One region of the Lentibacillus songyuanensis genome, then DNA from elsewhere that is predicted to be linked to it. Evidence: riboswitches for the same ligand, from Rfam matches in the RefSeq annotation. Region 1 holds a riboswitch; each other region holds the start of a gene.
The links. Region 1 has a riboswitch for thiamine pyrophosphate ahead of thiD (bifunctional hydroxymethylpyrimidine kinase/phosphomethylpyrimidine kinase). Riboswitches for the same ligand answer to the same signal wherever they lie in the genome.
Positions count from the first base shown of each region.

Region 2: another riboswitch for thiamine pyrophosphate. It lies ahead of WMZ97_RS21170 (energy coupling factor transporter S component ThiW); the one in region 1 lies ahead of thiD (bifunctional hydroxymethylpyrimidine kinase/phosphomethylpyrimidine kinase).
Region 3: another riboswitch for thiamine pyrophosphate. It lies ahead of tenI (thiazole tautomerase TenI); the one in region 1 lies ahead of thiD (bifunctional hydroxymethylpyrimidine kinase/phosphomethylpyrimidine kinase).

Region 1 covers NZ_JBCLVH010000006.1:151,886-156,090, reverse strand. The annotation lists gene WMZ97_RS08500 (DHA2 family efflux MFS transporter permease subunit) at 1-1,004, opposite strand, end outside; gene WMZ97_RS08495 (MarR family winged helix-turn-helix transcriptional regulator) at 1,054-1,491, opposite strand; TPP riboswitch at 1,695-1,806, shown strand; gene thiD (bifunctional hydroxymethylpyrimidine kinase/phosphomethylpyrimidine kinase) at 1,937-2,761, shown strand; gene thiM (hydroxyethylthiazole kinase) at 2,758-3,534, shown strand; gene thiE (thiamine phosphate synthase) at 3,569-4,198, shown strand.
Region 2 covers NZ_JBCLVH010000039.1:1,902-6,106, reverse strand. The annotation lists gene WMZ97_RS21180 (biotin transporter BioY) at 1-532, shown strand, start outside; gene bioB (biotin synthase BioB) at 555-1,598, shown strand; TPP riboswitch at 1,783-1,899, shown strand; partial or broken gene WMZ97_RS21170 (energy coupling factor transporter S component ThiW) at 1,991-2,119, shown strand; partial or broken gene WMZ97_RS21165 (bifunctional hydroxymethylpyrimidine kinase/phosphomethylpyrimidine kinase) at 2,157-2,366, shown strand; partial or broken gene WMZ97_RS21160 (Lin0512 family protein) at 2,387-2,744, shown strand; gene tenA (thiaminase II) at 2,782-3,468, shown strand; gene WMZ97_RS21150 (hypothetical protein) at 3,689-4,205, shown strand, end outside.
Region 3 covers NZ_JBCLVH010000003.1:123,875-128,079, reverse strand. The annotation lists gene WMZ97_RS04705 (selenium metabolism-associated LysR family transcriptional regulator) at 1-67, shown strand, start outside; gene xsc (sulfoacetaldehyde acetyltransferase) at 103-1,878, shown strand; TPP riboswitch at 2,086-2,194, shown strand; gene tenI (thiazole tautomerase TenI) at 2,376-3,035, shown strand; gene thiS (sulfur carrier protein ThiS) at 3,032-3,235, shown strand; gene WMZ97_RS04685 (thiazole synthase) at 3,237-4,004, shown strand; gene WMZ97_RS04680 (thiazole biosynthesis adenylyltransferase ThiF) at 4,034-4,205, shown strand, end outside.

The DNA of each region.
Region 1 (4,205 bases):
GGCCGTGCACCAATCTTATCAAATACTTTACCAGTGATCGGCGACATAATTCCCATTACGATTGCGCCTGGCATCAGCATTAGACCCGAATTCATCGGTGTGATATCCAGGATGTTCTGTAAATATAACGGGATCAAAAGCATTGGCGCAAACATTGCAACCGTGATTGCTACATTAATAACTGTAGTAAGCGAAAAGATCCCACTTTTGAACACCCTAAAATCCAGCATTGGGACTTCGACAACTAATTCACGCCAAACGAACAAAGCAAGGCCTACGAATCCAACGATCAGGCCAATGATCACTGTTAGACTGTCCCAACCGTTCGTGCCAGCAGTACTAAACCCGTACAGAATACCGCCAAATCCAATCGTTGACAGAACAATTGCAAATACATCGATACTTGGAAAGGTCTGTTTGGTAACATTTTTCAAGAATATGATTGCCAAAATAGTCGTTAATACGGCAATAGGCAAGATAATATAAAATAATAATCTCCATGAATAGTTTTGAACGACAAATCCCGATAACGTTGGTCCTACAGCTGGGGCGAAGATAATTGCAATACCAATAATCCCCATTGCTCCACCACGTTTTTCAACCGGAAACAAGGCTAAGACAACCGTTGTTAATAACGGCATAATAATTCCCGCACCAATTGCTTGGATAACCCGCCCAGCCATTAAAATAGTAAATCCCGGTGCTATTCCACAAATGAGTGTACCTACAGTAAATAAACCAATCGCAGTAATAAATAATTGTCTGGTTGAAAACTTTTCCATTAAAAATGCAGTAATCGGGATCAATACACCATTCACCAACATAAACCCAGTCGTGATCCATTGTGCGGTGCTTTCTCCTATATCTAAATCCTCCATAATTGAAGGAAGAGCCACATTCATCAATGTTTGGTTTAAAAGCGATACAAACGCGCCCAAAATAATAACCGCAAGAATAGGCCCCTTTTTAATATTCGTTACATTAGTTGTTGCTGATTCAGTCATACTTCTTTCTCATCTCCTATTTCTTTATAATACGTGTGCAACATGAAAACTATTCTATTTTGATATCCTCAAAATTACGCAGCAACTTTGACGCGGTGTCCTTAAAACGGATTAATTCTTCCGTGGTTATCCCCTGAAACAACTTCTCAATAAACGCTTTTCGGGCCGCATACATAGTCTTGATCATTTCTTTCCCTTTATCCGTAATGGACAAATAAACCACCCGGCGATCTTGTTGGGTTCGATTTCTTTCCACATAACCACCCTCAACCAATTTATCTGTCAAGCCAGTCAAGCCGCCTGTAGTTATGGCAAGAATAGTTGCTAGTTCTGATGCACGCATTTTGCCATTATAATATAACTTATAAAGGACAAGAGCTTCCGTCCTGGAGAAGCTTGACTTTGTATGCCTTCTCCACTCTTCAGGAATTTTCTTCGTAATTTTCCGGAAAACATCTTCCAACTCAAGAAAATCATCCTTTTCCAAAACGTCTCCCCCCTTTTTTAAACTAACTTTTAGAAAAGTATCTTACTACTAAACCATTTGATAACAAGATGAAATTATACACTCCTGATTTTCTGATGTCAATCGTTTTTTTATTTAAAAGTTTATCCAGGATTTCCGGCGTAATTGATGACAAGCAAACCATTCTTTGATAGGATAAATTCAATAGGAAGAATTCACTTTATTTCTACTACTAGGGGTGCCCAAATGTGGGCTGAGAGGAAAGCCGGATTGCTTTCTGACTCTTATGGACCTGATCTGGTTAATACCAGCGGAGGGAAGTAGTTGTGATAAATCACAATAAACTTTTTTCCGATACAGGCTAGGTCCATTACCATGGATCTAGTCTTTTTATATGATACAGAAAGGAGGAGACGGAGAATCAAATCAGTATATTAATTTAAAACGGTACATAGGAGGGAAAAACATGACTTTTTCACAATCGCTAAACCAAGTACCATGTGCTCTAACCATCGCCGGCACAGATCCTTCAGGTGGTGCTGGCATTCAAGCAGATTTAAAAACATTCCAGGAGTTTAAATGCTATGGAATGTCGGTGATTACTTCTATTGTCGCCCAAAATACAACCGGCGTTCAGGATGTGCATCATATCCCAATTAACATGATTGATAAACAACTGGACGCTATCATTTCTGATATTCCATTTCAAGCGTTTAAAACGGGGATGATCGCTACTGTTGATATGATGGAATGCATCGTACAAAAAATCGCCAATACCCATGTTCCATATGTAATGGATCCGGTAATGGTAGCGACAAGTGGTGATGCATTAATTGACGAAGATGCCCGTGATTATTTACGAAGGCAACTGCTTCCCATGGCAACGTTAGTAACACCTAATATACCGGAAGCAGAATACCTGTTAGGCGAATCCATTCATACAATGGATGATCTTAAACAGGCTGCTGAGCAAATTGTCAGGAAATATGGAGTAGATGCAGCCCTTGTAAAAGGCGGCCATTTAGCCGGAGATGCCATTGACTTTTTATACGATGGAAATAAAATACATCCTTTCCGTTCGGAACGTATTGAAACAAAAAATACCCATGGAACAGGCTGTACCTATTCTGCTGCAATTACTGCGTTGTTGGCCAAAGGTATTCCACTTCCCGAAGCTGTTAACAGCGCAAAGCAATATGTAACAGCTGCTATTCAACATTCGTTTGCATTAGGGCATGGCAGTGGTCCAACGAATCATTGGGCGCCACGGTTAGAGGAGGTAATCAAATGAATCAGACAGTTATACATGAAGTACGGGAAAATAACCCACTTATTCATCACTTGACAAACCAGGTAGTCATGAATTTTTCAGCCAATGGGTTATTATCGTTTGGCGCCACCCCAGCCATGGCAAAGGCCAAAGAAGAAGCCCGGGAAATGGCAATGCATGCCGATGGAGTACTTATTAACATTGGTACGATTACACCATCCGAAGTTACAGCAATGATTGAAGCGGGAAAAGCCGCCAACGAAAAAGGTATTCCGGTCGTGCTTGACCCAGTCGGTATTGCAGCAACGCCTTTTCGCGATACGACGATTAAACAAATTTTAAAAGAAATAACTCCCACCATCATCAAAGGCAATGCCGGCGAGATTGCGTATCTGGTCCATGTGCCTTGGGAGACGAAGGGACCAGACGCTGTTGGGGAAGGAAATATTGCTGAAGTTGCTGCCAAAGCTCAGGAAATGTATCAAACAGCCGTGGTGGTTACTGGAAAAATAGATATCGTCTGTACGGGAAATTATTTTAAAGAAAATCGAACCGGACACCCGTTTCTTACAAAAGTCACAGGGGCAGGCTGTCTGCTTGGCTCGATCTTAACAGCTTGTCTAACAACCAACGAACCACTAGAGGAACGGATCCAAACGGCTGTAGAATTTTACGGACTGGCCGCGGAATATGCTGCTACTAATCCTAATGTCTCTGGGTCCGGGACTTTTCTGCCTTATTTTATTGATGCACTTTCTTTAGATGCTGAGCAGCTAGCAAAACATTCAAAGTAAATATCCAAACCAGCACATAGGAGGTACATGATCAATGAGCATTCCATTTCAAAGACAACAATTAAGGAAATATTTTATCATGGGAACGCCAAATTGCAGGGGTAAGGATCCAGTTACTTTGCTAAAGGCTGCACTTGATGCTGGGATCACTGCATTTCAGTTCCGGGAAAAAGGAAAAGGATCCTTAACAGGCAACAAAAAGCTAACCCTAGGACTAACATTCCGCCACCTGTGCTTAGACTACAATGTTCCATTTATCGTCAATGATGACATCGAATTAGCGAAATCACTTGATGCAGACTGGATCCACGTTGGCCAGGACGATCAACCTGTTGAGCGTGTACGCGAACAGTTCCCTGACAAAATCATTGGACTCTCTGTATCAAACAATCATGAGGTACAATCAAGTCCAATATCTTTCGTGGATTATGTTGGAGCCGGGCCTATTTTTCAGACCACATCAAAGGAAAATGCCAAAGAGCCAGTCGGTTTGCCTTGGATACAAACATTAAGCAAAAAATTCCCGAATCTACCTATTGTTGGCATCGGAGGGATTACTACGGAAAATGCAGCATCGGTCATTGATTCTGGGGCGGATGGCGTATCGGTTATTTCCGCTATTACACAGGCCGAGAATATTAAAGAAGCTGTTATGGGACTATAATTTTTAA
Region 2 (4,205 bases), on a different contig from region 1:
AATTGGTGCAAATATCACATCAATTGCACCATTTATGGTTGTTGGTGGTGTACCGATAACGTTACAGACATTTTTTGCGGTGCTGGCAGGTATAGTGCTGGGCAGCAGACTTGGAGCATTTTCCATGTTTGTTTACATGATGCTGGGGCTTGTAGGAGCGCCGATATTTGCACAGTTCAAAGGTGGAACTGCAGTCCTATTTTCGCCAACGTTTGGTTTCATTTTGTCTTTTATTATAGTAGCTTATGTTGCTGGGAAACTGGTTGAAAAGAAGCGGAGTCTGCCAATGTACATAACTGCAGCACTGATTGGTATGGCAATTAATTATGTTTTTGGGACTAACTGGATGTATGCGGCGTATCTTTTCTGGTTTGATGCGCCGGAAGGTTTCACATACGGACTGGCGTGGGCATGGATGATGGTGCCATTACCGAAAGATATTATTCTTTCAATTGGTGCAGGACTTTTCGCGTTTAGGCTCAGAAAATCAGGTATCGGGGTTCAGCGTTTTCAAAAAGAGGATGCAGCGTAGATTTCAGGAAGGAGATGCATACATGGAATACAGTAAACTGGCAAAAGGTGTTTTGGCCGGATATCAACTGACAGATGAAGAGGCAATTGGCATGCTGAAATGCCCTGATGAGGATATTTTGCAATTGTTAAACGGTGCATATCAGATTCGTAAACATTATTATGGAAACAAAGTGAAACTGAACATGATTATTAATACGAAATCCGGAAACTGTTCGGAAAACTGCGGTTATTGCGCACAGTCAAGAGATTCTAGTGCATCAATTGAAAAGTATCGGATGCTGGACAAGAATTCGATTATAAAAGGTGCAGAGAAGGCACAGCAGATGCGCTCCGGTACTTACTGTATTGTGGCGAGCGGCAAAGGACCGACTGATCGGGAATTGAATCATGTAGCTGAGGCAGTCGAAGAAATCAAAACCAAATACAATCTGAAAATCTGTGCTTGTCTTGGCATATTGAAACCTGAACAGGCTAATAGGCTTAAAACTGCCGGTGTCAGCCGGTACAATCATAATATCAATACTTCAGAAAATCATCATGATGCGATCACGACAAGTCATACGTACCAGGATCGGGTTCGTACTGTGAATGAGGCAAAACGGGCGGGTATGTCACCATGTTCCGGTGTTATTGTTGGAATGAAGGAAACAAAGGAGGACGTCGTGCAAATGGCCATGGCATTAAAAGAATTGGATGCAGATTCTATACCAGTAAATTTCCTGCATGCAATTGATGGAACCATGCTGGAAGGCACCGATGAACTAAGTCCGATATATTGTTTGAAGGTGCTTGCCATGTTTCGCTATGTTAATCCGACAAAAGAGATACGTATTTCGGGTGGCAGAGAGATTAATTTAAAAAGTCTTCAGCCACTAGGTTTGTATGCAGCGAATTCAATTTTTATCGGTGATTATTTGACAACTCTTGGCCAGGAAGATACGAAAGACCATCAGATGCTTCGTGACCTTGGTTTTGAACCAGATTTTGTATATGATGAAGCGAATGTTTTAGATGAAGAGATTGCTGCGAAAACTGCGAAGTTTTTATCACCAAACAAAAATTAGCATATCGGTGCCCCTCTCGTGATAACCTAATGTTTTTGGACTGATCGTCTTTGTTAGGCTTTAAATTAAATTAATATATCTAGAAGTCTTGACTCTCGTTGGCAAGAAAGAGGATTATTCAAAAGTTTTTTTAAATTTGTACAAATTATCATTGTTGTGCTATACTAAATGCGGAAATTAAAATAAACACTACTAGGGGTGCCCAAAAAACGTGGGCTGAGAGGAAAGGCGTTAGAAACTTTCCGACTCTTACGGACCTGATCTGGTTAATACCAGCGTAGGGAAGTAGTCTGACATGACAATGTTTCAAAATCAGAGCTATTTCAAGCTAGGTCCAATTATTGGATCTGGCTTTTTTCATTTTCCCCTTGTAGGAATGAAAGGAGCATGAAATGAACCGCACACGCCTACTGGCAACTATGGCCGTCTTTGTCGCTATCGGATTACTAGGGTCACAGTTCATATGGTTTCCGGCAGGTGTTGCAAAAGCTTATCCTGCGCAACACACCTTGAATGTAATATTGGTTGGTTTATCGTAGCAAAAAAGAAGGAATTACAATACAACCAATACCAACGGCGTTAACAATTTCTGGCACGGATCCAACAGGAGGAGCAGGAATTCAGGCCGATTTAAAAATACTTCAAGAGCTAAAAAACTATGGAATGTCTGTGATTACATCAGTTGTTGCTCAAAACACAACTGGCGTCAGGGATGTTCACCATATGCCAGTTTCCATGATTGAGGTTCAACTTGATTCAATTATTGAAGTTAACGAAGGAATAACAATATGGAAAAAATTATTTTTATAGAACTGGTACCGGTCTTGATGTACATGGCCAAGATGTTAATGTGGCGGCATCTCGGGCTGTAAAGGATGCCATTCATTATAATTCAATGCCCAGTATTCGCAGTATGCTACCCGATGGCGATTTAAACAATATGAAGGTCAATGTTAAGCTTGCGATTCCCCAACACTTGGAACAATAGGAACCCGATAAAATCAAAGAGTTGATTCCATATGGTCAGGTCACGATTGAAGTTGTAACAGGCGGTATGGCAACGACAAGTGACATTTTCCTAGAAGGTCAGCGAGATAAAAAGATTTTATGTATATAGTGAATGCTGCAGTGGAAGTAGGCTACTAAGTAGACAACTTTCAATAAATTTAAGGAGGACATAGCAATGCGTTTTTCGGAATCTTTGAAAGCTGAAACTAAACAAAGCTGGACGTACAGTATGAATCATCGGTTTGTTCAGGGTATTGTCAAAGGTGACTTACCATTGGAAACATTTAAAAATTATATTATGCAAGATATCTATTATTTGAAGCATTATGGAAAAATCCATGCATTTGCAGCTGCTCATGCGAATGATTTTGGCCAAGCTGCATCTTTAGCCAAAAAAGCCCAAAACACGGCTGAAGCAGAAATTACTGTTCATAAGGGACACGCCAGAATTCTCAATATCACAGATGACGATATAAACCACTTTAAGCCGGCACCAACGGCTTATGCCTATACATCTCACATGTATCGGGCCGCATTATCCGGCAGTTTGGCGCAAATAGTTGCATCGATGCTTCCATGCTACTGGTTATACGCCGACATTGGTCTGGAAAATCAGGATGCTAAACCCGAGGTGGAGATTTATTACAATTGGATTCAGATGTATGCAAGTAACTGGTTCCAAGAATCTACTCGTGAAATGATTGACTTACTAGATGATCTAGCAGCTAAAGCGAGCAAGACAGAAAAAGAGAAAATTAAGGCTCAGTTTGTGACGGCCAAAGAATATGAACTTGCCTTCTGGGAAATGGCCTATACATTTGAAACGTGGCCTTCGGAACAGAAACAAGCAACAAATATATAACTTTCAATTAATCATATAATGAATAGTCACCAACCTATTAATAGGCTGGTTGCTTATTAGACGCCGTCCAACTCTCTTCCATAAATGTCTTTTTGTTAAAAGGGTATTTATTCCAATTACTTAATGATACGATAAATTATATTACGGTATTTTAAGGGGTGACAATTTGAAAGAAATATGGGGCTTTTTAAACAGTGGTTTTCATGATGCGGCAACGAATATGGCCATTGATGAAACATTATTAAACTGGCATAGTGAGGGGAAAATTCCACCGGTCATTCGCTTTTACGGTTGGGATAAACCGAGCCTTTCTAAAGTCGGCAAAGAAGCGTTAAAGTCCCAAAGTGCAAATCTTAAGACAGTAACGAAAGATAAACTTGACCATCTCAAAAATGTGGGGATGGAAAAATCAAATCAGGCCTTTCAAAATTTGAAGTCTTCCACATCGAATCTATTGCAAAAAAATCATGATGAAGAAGATTATGTCAATGAAGACGAGGAACAAGATGAAAGCAATGAAGATAGCGAAGAGACAGAAATGGGAGAACACAAGGGAGATTATCAAAAAATAAAAGAAGAGAATGATGTGTTGCAAGATCGGCTGCATCATCTTGAGGAGAAATTAGACAAAATTCTTGAGATCAACGATGATAGCGATGATGAAAGTAAAGCCACAGGAGAAGATCCAGAAGATGATTCCGAAGCGGATACAGATAAAGAAGCGAAATCAAAAAAAG
Region 3 (4,205 bases), on a different contig from region 1:
ACTTCAAGACATTATTCAGGAAAAAGAAGTCGGTAAGTTAATCCCACTGCCAACAAGTAATTGTTGATAATAAATTGAAGATTTTTTGAAGGAGGAATTAAAATGGTAAATCAACAAGCAGAAGTGAAAAAGGCAACAAATCCAAAAGTAAAGATGACACCGAGTGAGGCAATTGTCGAAACATTGGTGAAAGAAAATGTCAAAGAGGTTTATGGAATCGTTGGCTCCGCCTTTATGGATATGCTTGATCTTTTCCCGACAGCTGGAATCCGTTTTATCCCGGTTCGTCATGAACAAAGCGCTGGTCACATGGCAGATGCATATGAACGTGTTACTGGCACGGCTGGTGTGATCGTTGGTCAAAATGGCCCGGGGATTACAAATATGGTAACCTCCGTAGCCGCGGCCAATCAGGCGCATAGCCCAATGGTCGTAATATCCCCGTCGGCAGGAACAGGATCCATTGGATTGGATGGTTTCCAGGAAGCGAATCAGGTGTCCATATTTGAAGATATTACAAAGGAGACAGTACGTGTCACACATAAGAATCGTGTAGCTGATTGTTTGCGAACAGCTTTTCGAATTGCGTATGCCGAACGGGGTCCAGTTTTGTATGATATCCCACGCGACTTGTTTTATGGAGAGATGGAGGATTATATTCTTGAACCAAATCAATACCGTGCAGACAAACGGGGCTATGGTGACCCAACCGCTATTGAACGGGCTGTTGCGTTACTAAAAGATGCGAAAAACCCGGTGATTATTTCCGGCCGCGGTTCGGTTGATGCAGACGGTGTTGATTCGGTTGTTAAACTAGCCGAACATCTGACAGCACCTGCAGCATGTGCATACATGCATAATGATGCGTTTCCGGCAGATCATCCGCTTGCTGTTGGTCCAATTGGTTATATGGGATCAAAAGCTGCCATGCATACATTAAAACAGGCGGATGTTGTTCTGGCCATTGGTACACGTCTATCCCAATTTGGCACGTTGCCATGCTATGATATTGATTATTTCCCAAAAAATGCCAAGATCATTCAAGTCGATATCAATCCGCGTCAGATTGGGCGTACACATCCAGTTGAGGTCGGAATTATCGGTGATGCTAAGGCAGCCAGTGACGAAATCTATCGCCAGCTCCAATCAGCAACGCCATCTCCGGCAAAGAATTCACAACGTTTGACGGAAGTTAGTAAGTTAAAAGAAGAATGGGATCAGGAATTAGTTGATCTGGCAATGGAAGACGGCAATCCGATAAATCCAAGGCGGGCACTATTGGAATTGACCAAAGTACTTCCAGAGAATACGATCATTTCGTCTGATATTGGTAACGTATCATCAACAGCTAATGCGTATTTGAAATTTAATCAAACACGTCGGCATATTGCGGCACTGACTTTTGGTAATACTGGTTTTTCCTATCCAGCAGCAATTGGCGCGCAACTGGCTGAGCCGGATGCACCTGTTGTCGCGATTGTTGGTGACGGTGCATGGGGCATGAGTTTACATGAAGTTAGCACCGCGGTCGAGCAGAACATCCCAGTTATTGCTTGTGTATTTAACAACAGGTCATGGGCAGCAGAGAAGAAAAACCAGGTTGATTACTATGATGATCGTTATGTCGGATCAAACATTGAAGGCCCTGACTTTGCTGAAGTAGCAAAATCGATGGGTGCGCTTGGCTATACGATTGATAAGGCAGAAGATATTGGACCGATTGTAAAAGAAGTATTGCAACAAAGAAAGCCTGCCGTTTTAAACATCTACGTGGATGGAACACAATTGGCCCCGCCATTTAGAAAAGATGCGTTACACATGCCAATTCGTTTGTTGGATAAGTATAAGCATTTGGATTATAACGAGTGGAAGAAATAAAATAGAGTGGGAGTCAACTGCCCGTAAAGATCCAAATCTGTTCAGTGGGGGAGGAAAGGCAGGCTAGGAACGCCACGTCCTGTGGCGACGCCTGCACTAGAACGTCCTGTTCGTCGAAAACTCTCACCGAATGAAGTTTCACTTTATAAAATTTATTGACAAATGGTTCATAGATGGGTACCATACAAATGAAAGTAAAATTAAATAAATAGCCACTAGGGGTGCCTTTAAAAAGGCTGAGATTAAAGTAGGAACTTTAAGACTCTTAGAACCTGAACTGAGTAATGTCAGCGTAGGGAAGTGATATGATAGAACGAATGTTTAAGGAATGGAACACTATTAAATAGTGTCTATTTCTTACATTTAACCATGATTGATCAAGAACACAATCACTGGTGTTCTAAACATAATGAAAAAACCACTTTCAGATGCGTTGGCATCATGAAAGTGGTTTTTTATTTGTGAAAAATACGCTTCAGTTGAAAGGGTAGAGGTTCATGAAGTGCAACAAAACTTTGAAAAACAAGCGTGTGATATCCACCAACAAAGAATTACATGTTATTTCCACAGGACAACAAACAGCTAAAACCCTGGTTCAAATAGTCACAATGATTCATAAAGCTGTTGATGCGATTCATCTTCGTGAAAGAAAGTGGACGGCTGCCGAGTTGATCCAGGTAATTGAAGCTTTAACCGATCGGGGCGTGCCTTTTGAAAAAATCATCATCAATGACCGGGTTGATATTGCACAAGTCAAAGGGGTTGGTGGTGTACAGCTTGCCCACCATAGTATTAATGCCTCAATGGTAACGGTGTCTTTTCCATCATTGAAAGTGGGTTGTTCGGTTCATTCTCTTAGTGAAGCATTAATGATCGAAAAAAAAGGAGGTGATTATCTTCTTTACGGACATATTCATCACACGAACTCAAAAAAGGGAATGATACCAAGAGGATTAGATAACTTGCGAAAACTGACCCAGCAAGTAGCGCTTCCTGTCATCGCTATCGGAGGAATTACTCCGGGAAATACACGTGAAACGTTGGCAGCTGGTGCGAGTGGAATTGCTGTTATGTCAGGCGTTTTTTTGGCTGATGATCCGGTGCAAGCGGTTATGGATTATCGTAAAGCCATGCAACCACAGGAGGTGATCCCGTGAATTTACGTGTGAATGGTGAACATATGACTGTACCATCTACGGTTGTTACCATTACCCACTTACTTGACTATATCCAAGTGAAAAATCCCATCGTTATTGTTGAACATAACAAGCACATTTTAGAAAAACATGATCACGACGGCACCACATTATCAGATGGAGACAAAATAGAATTAGTTCAATTTGTAGGAGGCGGTTGAAATGCTGACCATTGGAAATAAACAATTTAACTCAAGATTGTTATTAGGTACAGGAAAATACCCGAATTTTGACATTCAAAAGGCAGCGGTTGAGGTCTCAGAAACTGAAATTTTAACGTTTACCGTTCGCCGGATGAATATTTATGAGCCAAACCAGCCCAATTTCCTGGAAAAACTAGATTTAGCGAAATATAGTCTCTTGCCAAACACGGCTGGTGCCAAGTCAGCTAAAGAAGCTGTACGACATGCCAAGCTTGCAAGAGCATCAGGATTATGTGACATGATCAAAATAGAGGTCATTGGTTGTGACAAAACCTTGCTGCCAGATCCAGTCGAGACCTTAAAAGCAACAGAAGAGTTGTTGAAAGAGGGATTCACTGTTTTACCATATACGTCTGATGATGTGGTACTTGCCAAAAGGCTGGAAGAACTTGGCGCACATGCGATTATGCCAGGTGCATCACCAATTGGATCAGGACAAGGAATTATCAACCCGGTTAATATAAGGTTTATCGTTGAACAGACAAACGTTCCAGTAATTGTTGATGCCGGAATTGGCTCGCCGACTGATGCGGCTTATGCGATGGAACTTGGTGCGGATGCGATTCTACTAAATACCGCGGTTTCAGCTGCTAAAGATCCGGTCAAAATGGCAAAAGCGATGAAGCAGGCAGTAGAAGCAGGACGCTTGGGATATAAAGCAGGTCGTATTCCGAAAAAACGAACTGCCACCGCAAGCAGTCCAATGGAAGGGATTAGTGTTGGTTAAATAGCCAACATAAAGGAGCAGATGAACGGATGAATAATCGATATTCCAGACAAACGTTATTTAAGTCAATTGGTGAAGAGGGCCAACAAAAAATGGCGGGAAAACATGTGCTTATCATTGGTGCCGGTGCGCTGGGAACAGGAAATGCAGAATCGCTTGTTCGTGCAGGTGTTGGGAAAGTAAGCCTTGTTGATCGCGATT